Regions from separate parts of the Alicyclobacillus tolerans genome, predicted to be linked through region 2. Evidence: predicted binding sites of a transcription regulator. Region 2 holds the regulator's gene; the other holds the start of a gene.
The links. The regulator LexA, encoded in region 2, represses DNA repair genes until DNA is damaged. The targets are predictions, from matches to a motif close to CGAACATATGTTCG.

Region 1 (5,566 bases), 190 kb from region 2:
ATCAGGAGACAGCGAAGTCCATCACGAAGCTGATTCGTGACAGTAAAGTGAAAGTTCAGGCTCAAATTCAAGGAGATCAAGTCCGCGTGACAGGAAAAAGTCGCGACGATTTGCAGGCTGTGATTGCAATGTTGCGGGAGGTTGATTTGCCAGTCGCCCTGCAGTTTACAAATTACCGCTGAGTCAAAACTTATGGTATGATAGTCAATAGAGTGGCAATCGTTCGTATTTTCGGGTTTCTGTTTTCACTCACACAATCGGATTGTTGTGAAAGTTTACGGGTATACCTTGTCCGAATGGGGCGTGTGTGCGATTGAATCTGGCGAACCGGATTACGCTTGCCAGGATTTTTCTTGTGCCGGTCGTCAGTTTTTTACTGCTGATTCACTATCAATTCTGGTCGTTTACCATTAATGGGCGGACTACTACAGGCAGTGAAATGATTGCGGCGCTTGTCTTTATGATTGCTGCTGGAACGGATGGCCTGGACGGATATATTGCACGCAAGCGGAAAATGATTACGAATTTTGGGAAGTTTTTAGATCCGCTTGCTGATAAACTGCTGATTTCAGCCGTACTCATCTCTCTTGTTGAGATGCAGCGTCTGTCTGCTTGGATAGCCATTCTTATTATAAGTCGGGAGTTTGCTGTGACAGGGTTGCGGCTTGTTGCAGCTGCTGACGGCATTGTAATTGCGGCAAGTAAACTGGCTAAGTGGAAAACTGTGACTCAAATTGTTGCAATGATTGCCCTCATGTTGAACAATTTTCCTTTTTCCGTCGTTGGATTTCCGTTTGATGAGGCAATGGTTTACCTGATGGTCATTATGACAGTCGCTTCGGGTGTGGATTATTTTGTTAAAAACAAACAGGTGACACAGATGGCAGGAGATGAATCGCGCTAAGGATGGATGTTTCTATGGCTGCCGCATGCGAGGCGGAACTGATTGCTGTAGGTTCAGAAATATTGTTGGGACAGATTCACAACCGTCATGCTCAATATATCTCTGAAGAATTTGCCAAGCATGGATTGTATGTTTACTATCATACTGCTGTTGGTGATAATTTTGAGCGAATAGTCGAAAGTTTTCGCATCGCCTCTCAGCGTGCGAATGTAGTCATAGTAACAGGCGGATTGGGTCCTACCGTAGATGATCTGACTAAAGAAGCATTGGCGGATTATCTAGGACGTAACCTCATTATGGATGAGAATGCGTTGCGTGAAGTCGAAGCTTATTTTGCGAAGCGTCAGCGGCCCATGCCAGAATCTAATCGCAAGCAGGCGCTCTGTATTGAAGGTGGTCGTCTTTTGGCTAACCCCAATGGGACGGCTCCAGGCCAATATGTAGAGCAGGAAGGGATTCATTATTTTCTCTTGCCAGGCCCCCCTTTGGAAATGCATCCCATGCTTTTGACTGAAGTCATACCAACTTTGGAGCGGTTATTTGGCAATCAAAAAGTAGTTCGTTCGCGTGTTTTGCATTTTTGCGGTATAGGGGAATCAGATGTCGATGCTCAAGTACGGGATTTGACCGCAACTTCCAATCCTACCGTAGCCCCGCTCGCAGGAGAAGGGGAAATGTTGTTACGCATTACTGCGAGTGCAGTAAATGAGTCGTCGGCGTGGTCCAAAATCGCTCCAGTGGAAGCGGAGATACGCAGGCGACTTGGTGGTTATATTTATGGTGTGGACGAGGAGAATCTGCAAAGTGCTGTAGTCAACAGGTTGCACAATAGCGGATTGACTTTGGCAGTAGCAGAAAGTTGTACAGGTGGACTTGTTCAATCTATGCTTACACAGTTACCTGGGGTTTCCTCAGTCTATCGTGGTGGCGTTGTAGCTTACCATAACGAGATCAAAAATAAAATATTGCATGTTTCTTCACAAGTTTTGCTTCAACATGGAGCTGTTTCCAGAGAAACCGCGATTGCCATGGCGCAAGGTGTTAAAGACGCGCTGGATGCGGATTGGGGGCTTTCTGTAACAGGTATTGCCGGACCGAGTGGCGGTAGCGATGAAAAGCCTGTGGGCACCGTGTACATTGGTGTTGCAGGATTAGATGGCGTATCCGAGGCGTATAGCCTGCATTTGCGAGGATCTCGCGAACAAATTCAGATACGTTCAGCCAAACAGGCGCTGTGGAGGTTATGGCAACATCTTCATTCATAAACTTTGGTCCTTTTGGGAGGCAGCTTGTTCTATACAAACAGGACGTGGAATGTTTGGAGCGAGGTTGGGGAGAATCAGGAAGGTGAGAAAATGAGTTCATTTGCAGCGTTTAATTTAAGTAAGAAAGTTCAGCAAGCAATTGATGAAATGGGATATGAAGAACCATCTCCCATTCAGGCGGCGGCAATTCCAGTGATTCTATCCGGTGTCGATGTGATTGGACAAGCTCAAACAGGAACTGGAAAAACAGCTGCTTTTGGTATTCCTCTCGTAGAAACAGTGAGTGCTGATCATCACGTGCAGGCGTTAGTTCTTACGCCCACTCGTGAATTGGCTATTCAAGTGGCAGGTGAGTTTCGGAAAATCGCTAAATATAAGCGTGTGCGCGCTCTTCCTATTTATGGTGGGCAATCGATTGGTCATCAGATTCGTACTATTCAACAAGGCGTTCAAATTATTATCGGAACGCCAGGGCGCGTACTCGATCATATCCGTCGAGGAACGCTTCGTCTCAGTCAAGTGCGGACAGTTGTTCTTGATGAGGCTGATGAAATGCTCGATATGGGATTCATTGAAGATATTGAATCCATTCTTCAAGAAACGCCAGACCAACGTCAGACTTTGCTTTTTTCTGCGACGTTTCCCAACGAGGTACGCCGTTTAGCAGGTCGCTATATGAGTTCACCTGAACATGTGACGGTAAATCGCGGCGAAGTGACCGTTCCGCGTATCGATCAAGTCTATTACAAGGTGCTAGAGCGCAATAAGCTGGAAAGCCTTTGTCGAATCATCGATTCTGAAGAAGTTTCACTTGGGATTATTTTCTGTCGGACCAAGCGTGGAGTAGATGAGTTAGTTGAGGCTTTGCTTGCTCGTGGTTACTTGGTAGACGGATTGCATGGAGATTTAAGTCAGGCTCAGCGCGATCGCGTTATGAAACGCTTCCGTACCAATGATATCGAGTTGCTTGTTGCTACCGATGTAGCCGCACGAGGTATCGATGTAGACAATGTGACGCATGTTATCAATTATGATATTCCTCAGGACCCAGAATCCTATGTGCACCGGATCGGGCGTACCGGACGGGCTGGCAAGCAAGGATTGGCTATTACTTTGGTAACGCCTCGCGAGTTTAAGTTGCTCAAGCAAATTGAACGTGAGACCAAATCCAGTATGATATTGCGTGAAGTACCGTCTTTGGCTGATGTGGCAGAACGTCAAGCAGAAATTTGGCGCAATCGTGTCATAGAGGCGATTCAAGATGGAGGACTGGGCCATTATCGAGCTGTTTTAGGTCGAGTCATTGATGATTATGATCCAATTGATATTGCCTGCGCTCTGCTAAAAATTGCTTCTGCAGGTGATTTACAAGCGGAAGAACAGGTGGATTACGATTTTGGGGATACCGGTGCTTCGCCGGGCATGGTTCGCTTTTTTGTCAACATTGGAAGGGCCGCTCGCATGTCTCCGGCTGATTTTGTTCGAGCCATCTCAGATGAAGCTGGTGTGCCAGGACAAGCAGTGGGAAAAATTGATATTTTTGACCGCTTTACATTTATTGAAATTGAGGAAGAGTCTGCTCCGTTTGTTTATGAAGCGCTTAAACAAACGCGCATTAATGGGGCACGAGTCAATATGGAGCCTGCAAAACCCCGTGCGCGGGTGCGTCATTAACCAATTTGAACGAAAAAACTTCCCTCCTTGGGCATGATGAACTAAGTCAGCAATCTGAGTATTTCTCAGATTGCTTTTTTATGCGAACAAATGTTTGCATTCTTTGGTGAGATTGATACAATAGAGTGCAGGAAAGAAATCAGGTTTCACGAATTTTTGAGAGTAGAGATAACGAAATTGAGAATGGAAGGTGCCCGCATGGGAGACAAGCGCGCCGCATTAGATATGGCATTAAAACAAATTGAGAAACAATTTGGCAAAGGGTCAATTATGAAATTGGGAGAAGCGTCTGCTTCAATGAATGTAGAGACAATTCCCACAGGTTCCATTGCATTAGATATCGCACTTGGTGTAGGTGGATTACCGCGTGGAAGAATCATTGAGATTTATGGTCCAGAATCCTCAGGCAAAACCACTGTTGCTTTGCATGCAGTCGCGGAAGTGCAGAAACGTGGTGGACAGGCTGCCTATATTGATGCAGAGCACGCGCTTGACCCCATCTATGCCTCCAAATTAGGAGTCGATATTGACGAAATGCTCATCTCCCAACCGGACACAGGAGAACAGGCATTGGAAATCGCAGAAGCGCTTGTGCGCAGTGGTGCGGTAGATATTGTGGTTGTCGATTCGGTGGCTGCACTCGTTCCTAAGAACGAATTGGAAGGAGATATGGGAGATTCTCATGTTGGCTTGCAAGCACGCCTGATGTCACAAGCACTTCGAAAATTGGCTGGCGCCATCTCTAAGTCAAAAACCATATGTATTTTTATTAACCAAATTCGGGAAAAAGTTGGCGTCATGTTTGGGAATCCTGAAACCACAACTGGGGGACGCGCACTTAAGTTCTACGCTTCTGTAAGATTGGAAATACGACGTGCAGAATCTCTAAAACAGGGAAACGATATTGTAGGTAGTAGAACAAGAATTAAAGTGGTTAAAAATAAAGTCGCTCCACCCTTTAAGCAAGTTGATGTGGATATCATGTTTGGTGAAGGCATCTCGCGTGAAGGTAGCTTAATTGATTTAGCTACAGAACTGGAAATTATTCAGAAGAGTGGTGCTTGGTATTCCTATGGAGATGAGCGTATTGGTCAAGGTAGGGAAAATGCCAAGCAGTATTTAAAAGAGCATCCAGATGTTGCGGAGTCCATTGAAATGAAAATTAGAGAGCATTTTCAGGTAGGACAAAGTGCCCAGTTATTTCAGTCTGTAACGGATGATGTAGACGGATATGAGGATTGAAGAAATAGAAAGTATGGTTGTTTCTGTTCGATCGGAGGATTCAGACTTAGTGTCTATTCTTTTGGATGATGGTACAGCATTAACTGTAGCCGTTCATATTGTTTCAGACTACCATCTCTATTCGGGAAAACGTCTGTCTGCCGAAGATAGAGCTAGACTGCAGGAACATGCGGCGTTCAGCCAAATCTGGAAGTCTGCTCTGCGCTATTTGCGCTATCAAATGCGTACAGTATTTCAAACACAGCGATATTTGCAAGAAAAAGGGTATCCAGAAGAACAGATACAACAAGTATTAAAAGTTTTGCAAGACCGCAAGTTTTTAGACGATAGACGGTATGCAAGTATGTACGCTGAGCAACATCAATCCCAACAAAGTCGCGCTTATATTATGATGAAACTGAAACAGCGAGGCATACAAAGTGGTGTTTTAGACACAGTTTGTTCAGATTGGGATGAAGAAGCAGCAGCTAAGTTGCTTGTG
Region 2 (5,566 bases):
CCTCAATAGTTCCTTGCATTTTTTCGACTAAATATTTAACAATCGTCAAACCTAAACCAGTTCTCGCAACTGAAGAAGTTCGTGAAACAGACCCAGTAAAAAATCGCTCCCAAATGTGATCAAGCATCTCTTCAGGAATACCTTCCCCCGAATCTGAAATGCAAACTTGCAATTTTTCGTTTTCTATAGAATTGATGATTTCAATTTTGCCTTGTGAAGTGTGACGTATGGCATTATCCAATAAATTAAAGAGGATTTGTGTTAGCCGTTCAGGATCCCCCCAAATTTCAATATCCTCAGGAGTTTCAACCATGCGAAACTCAAGATTTTTTTGTTCAATACGCGCACGGATTCGATGAATAACATCCTCAACAAGAGGTGTCCAGGAAACTGCATGACAATTTAAAGTTAAATGACCTGTCTCAATTGCAGACAAATCTAACATACTATTTAAAATATTATTGAGTCGATTTAATTCTTTATAAATAATTTCAAGATATTTTCTTTGATCAGTAGCTGGAATAACACCTTCTAATATGCCTTGAACAAATCCGCGAACTGAGGTTAGCGGAGTTCTAATTTCATGCGAAACATTGGCGATGAGATCTTTACGCATTTCTTCTAATTTTGATAGTTTTACTGCCATTTGATTAAAAGTTATGGCTAGCTGCCCTACTTCATCATTTCCTTGCACGGGAACTCTTTGATTAAAATTTCCCTGACCAATAAATTGAACAGCTTGTGTAATTTTCAATAGCGGATGGGAAAATTTTCTTGAAAAATAATACAGAATACCTATCGTTATTATTAAAATAGGTATAGCAATGAGAACAATAATTTGGGTCACTTGATTGGCTTGAAGACTTTGAATGGGCGTATGCAGGAATAAGGCTCCTATAATAACTCCCTGTTCTCGAATAGGCAGCCCTATGGTGAACATGGACTCTCGATTCACTTTACTAAAAGGACCTACAATCTGTATGATTTGTCCATTGACTACTTTTTTAACCGCAGATGTGTTGTAAATATCACGATTCCGAATCAGTTGGCGAGATAATTGCTGAATTTTTCTTAAATCATTGCCTTGATTCAAAAGAAGCAAATTAATGGTTACATCATCTCGTTGTTTCAATCTGGCCAATTGTTTTTTGAATCGTAAATTTGATTGTGGTATCTGATTTGCCCTTTCAATTTCAGGCAGAAGAATCTCAGCATCACGATGAAGTACAACAAAACGTTGTTCGACAAGGTAATGACGAATCTCCATATTGATAACAAAAGATAACAATGTAAAAGCAAGGAAAATAACACTCATGTATACAACAAGAATTCTACGAAACATAGAAGTCAGCATTACTTGTCCCCCACCTCAAATTTGTAACCAATACCACGTACTGTAGAAATTTGATAATGAGGATTGCTAGGAATTTTTTTGCGAAGACGTTTTACAAGTACATCAACTGCACGATCTTCACCTAAAAAATCGATACCCCAAACTAAAGCGATTAATTGTTGCCTGGTTAATACTTGATTGGGATGTTGAGTCAAAATAGATATAAGTTGATACTCTCGTGGACTGAGTTCTAGTTTTTTATCTTTGATATAAACTTCATGTGCTTGGTTATCGATCTTAAAATCATGGTAACGTACTGTGCTTAACTGTGTTTGCATTTGTGACAAATAAGAGCGACGAAGTAAAGAAACCACTCTAGCCGTCAGTTCATTGGGATCAAAAGGCTTAACAATATAATCATCTGCCCCCAACTTGAAACCTTCTAATTTGTCAGACATTTCCCCTCTTGCCGTGACCATTAAAACAGGGACAGGATGATTCTTCTGTATGATTTGGCATAATTCCCAACCATCCATTTCCGGCATCATCAAATCCAATACCACAATGTGGATAGTCTCTGTTTGTAATTTCGAAAGTGCTGAATTTCCATTATGAGCTGTACTGACTTGAAATCCTTGATTCTGCAAGTACATCCGGATTAGATCGATAATATTCGGATCATCATCAACAACCAATACTCTAAAATCATTTGCGCAAAAGGTTTTCATCCACATATCCCTCAATTATTGACAGCCTAAAAATTTAATTTTTTATTCTGCATCACAGAGACTTGCTCCTCTTTTGAATTAGATATCTACTTTGATAAGCATTAGAAAGATAAACAAAAAAACGCCGCAAGTTTTCGAAGTGTCCACTTCGGCGTTGAGAAATTTTCTATAATTTATTTTAGATACGAATCTGATGTCTTCATGCTTGTTTTTGTGTTGAAACAGTAGAATTGCTCATTTGTCCAGAACGATGAGGACGTAACAGAACCAAGCTACATATAAATGCGATGGCATAGAATAAAATAAAGAATTGAAAACCTTTATCCGTTGAATTTACCAGGGCGCTTTTGATATTTGTACTTAAAACGCCTGCCGTGCCAAGAAACGCTTGCGACGCAACAGAGGGTGGCACACTGACCTCTGCAACAACTAACGCCAATGTCAGTGACAATGACATCCCAACATTTCGAAACGTATAAAACATACCTGAAGCAGCACCGGTCTGTTCCCGAGGCGCAGATGAAAGCACGGCCTTTGTAAGCGCCGGCCACCCTAGACCATTAGCAGTAGACATCAAAAGTTGTGGAAGAATGATTGCCATTACACTCAATTGCGGGCCTAGACTGCCTAGGAAATACACTCCAAGCCCCAAAAAGAACACCCCTACAAGCACCAACCGTGCCGGCCCAAAACGATCAGCCGCTGCCCCACCTAATGGTCCCATCACAAGCTGAGGTGCGGATAACGGAATCAACAATAAACCTGCTGACAAGGGACTTAAACGCAACGCACCCTGCAAATACAACGTTAACAGAAACGTTGTTGCAAAGTAACCAATCGAGTAACTGAATGTAACGCCAAGTCCTGCTGAGTAATGACGATGTTTGACTAGCGAGAGATTAAATAGAGGCGCTTTCACACGTAATTCTATCCAAACAAACAATATGAAAAGTACCAGCGTCAAAACAAATAACCCAAGAGTGCGCAGCGATAACCAACCCCAGGACTGTCCTTCGGAAAGTGACACAAGCAATCCTACAAGCCCTAGACCAAACGTGATCATACCAAGCCAATCTGATTTGACCTGTTGCTTAGGTGACACATCCGCACGAAGTACGATCATAGCGGCAATCATGCCTATGATGGCAAATGGAATGGTTACAAAAAAAATAGAGCGCCAGCCAAAAGCGTTTATCAGCGCGCCACCTGCAACAGGTCCTACGATAGAGCCTATTACCCAAGAAGTGGAATTAATCCCCAACGCCTTACCAAGTTCATTAGCAGGAAACGCTTTAACAATGATGGGTGTGGCAGTGGCTAGAGCTAATGCAGCTCCTGTTCCCTGAATAAAACGATATACAATGAGTGCACTTCCAGAATTCGCAATACCACATAAAAACGTGGCTACTGTGAAAATTGCAAGACCAGCTATAAATATTTTTTTAGTACCTATGAGGTCCGACCATCTACCTGCAGGAAGAAGAAAAACCGTACTGGTGATAATGTACGACGTAATCGTCCAAAGTCCAGTTACAACTGAAATATGGAGACCAGACATAAGCCGGGGCAAACCAATAACGACAATTGTGGCATCCACATTCGTTATAAACGAAACTAAAGTAACAGCTGCAAGTATAGACCACTTCAATCTTATATCTGATTGCGCCACAAAACACCATCCTTTCAAATGGAAAGACATTTACTTATAGTAACTTGAGCGGTCTAGGTTTGACAATAGATGATTTGTACATGGCTATGGCCTTGAAAATGTCATTTAAAATTCTTACATGATTGAATAAAACGCCAAAATATTTTTGATTTTCAACACAATCCAACAAACCGGAACATATGTTTGCATCCAAAGAATATTATGCTATGCTTAGGATTAGAATGTACGCATGAATGGAGTTTTGTGGCGATGGATATTAGCAAACGTCAGAAAGAAATACTTGATTTTATAGAAAAATGTATAGCAGAAAATGGATATCCGCCATCCGTTCGAGAAATCGGAGAGGCAGTAGGACTCGCTTCTAGTTCAACCGTCCACGGTCATTTAGAACGGTTAAGCCAAAAAGGATATCTACGAAGAGATCCAACTAAACCTCGTGCAATCGAATTATTAAAGAAGCATACTCAAATCGCGAAAAAAACTTCAACAAATTGGGAATCGTCTTCTGCAATTTACTATGCTCCCATTATTGGAAAAGTAACCGCTGGTAAACCCATCACAGCTGTAGAGCATATAGAGGGTTATTTCCCTTTGCCAGATACGTATCATTCTCCTGAACAAATTTTTTTACTTAAGGTTCAAGGTGACAGCATGATTGAAGCTGGTATTATGGATGGAGACTTACTTTTTATTCGCCAACAGTCAACTGCTCAAAACGGTGATATTGTCGTAGCAATTACGGATGATGAAGAAGCAACTGTAAAAAGATTTTTTAGAGAAATGAACAGAATTCGACTTCAACCAGAAAACTCTTCGCTACAACCCCTTTATTTCAATCATGTAAATATTTTAGGAAAAGTAATTGGGTTATATCGTTCTTTTTCATGACTTTATATTTTATGAACAATAAAATATAAACTACGATTTACTTCTACATCATATAGAAAAGTCACTTATTCGATTAAAAATCAAGATAACTTTTTTGATATTCGACTGTTTGATTTATACGATTTTTCAGAAAGAGTACTGAAGCAAGTTTAGAACTTTATATAAAGTATTTTCATAACTCATAAACATGAATGAATAAAAGTCTGAAAACCGTTTAAAATCACATCATAGAATGGGCAGCAAATTTATAAAACTAGGACAGCATGCTGCCCATATCCCACATACAAAAGTTAGCCCAATAAGCCAGATGTCTGACTCAACGCACTTCCCAGCTGATTGACTGGATTGGAGCTACTTCCTGAGGAACTCAGACTACTACTCAACTGGTTTGCTCCCTGACTTAATGCACTTCCCAGCGAGTTCCCCAGTTGTTGAGACCCTTGGCCTAAAGCATTTGTCAAAGAGCTTGTTAGATTAGAAAGTGTACTTTGTACACTTGAAAGTGGATTAGCGACTCCAGGTATTGATTTCATATTCCATACTAGAACATTCCCGGTTGTATCACCATGTATCCATAAGTCCAGAAAAACCTTGTTTTATCAGGGTTTTCTGGACTTTTTATGTTCAGAGGTTTTGCTCAGTTTGGAACAAATTCGTTACTTTTTCGTTACTCATTCGTTACCGTGATCTCGTTCATACACTTCATAGTTGTGCAGCTGTTCCTTCATCTCTGTGATCCACGATGCGTCCAGCCGACTCCCTTTTCTCGACTCATCACCTAACCCAAAGTACGTCTGCACCGTCCACGGCGGCAAATAGACGTCTTCTGCATCGATACGGATATACTGATCACTTGCGCTTCCATTGGAATTCGGTGAAAAATCACCACAGGTTTGCCCATACTCAGCATCCGCGCCCGTCCATTGCCGTTGTGCCTGACAAATCGTT

Region 1: recA (recombinase RecA) is a predicted target of LexA. The motif match lies at 3,927-3,940, and genes of this name have one in related genera.

What each region holds. Positions count from the first base shown of each region.
Region 1 is NZ_JBMGNK010000002.1:1,591,140-1,596,705, forward strand. It holds gene ACOJUR_RS07830 (YajQ family cyclic di-GMP-binding protein) at 1-182, shown strand, start outside; gene pgsA (CDP-diacylglycerol--glycerol-3-phosphate 3-phosphatidyltransferase) at 314-904, shown strand; gene ACOJUR_RS07840 (competence/damage-inducible protein A) at 919-2,169, shown strand; gene ACOJUR_RS07845 (DEAD/DEAH box helicase) at 2,260-3,843, shown strand; gene recA (recombinase RecA) at 4,042-5,085, shown strand; gene ACOJUR_RS07855 (regulatory protein RecX) at 5,075-5,566, shown strand, end outside.
Region 2 is NZ_JBMGNK010000002.1:1,784,761-1,790,326, reverse strand. It holds gene ACOJUR_RS08930 (sensor histidine kinase) at 1-1,354, opposite strand, end outside; gene ACOJUR_RS08925 (response regulator transcription factor) at 1,354-2,061, opposite strand; gene ACOJUR_RS08920 (DHA2 family efflux MFS transporter permease subunit) at 2,261-3,730, opposite strand; gene lexA (transcriptional repressor LexA) at 3,980-4,618, shown strand; gene ACOJUR_RS08910 (hypothetical protein) at 5,290-5,566, opposite strand, start outside.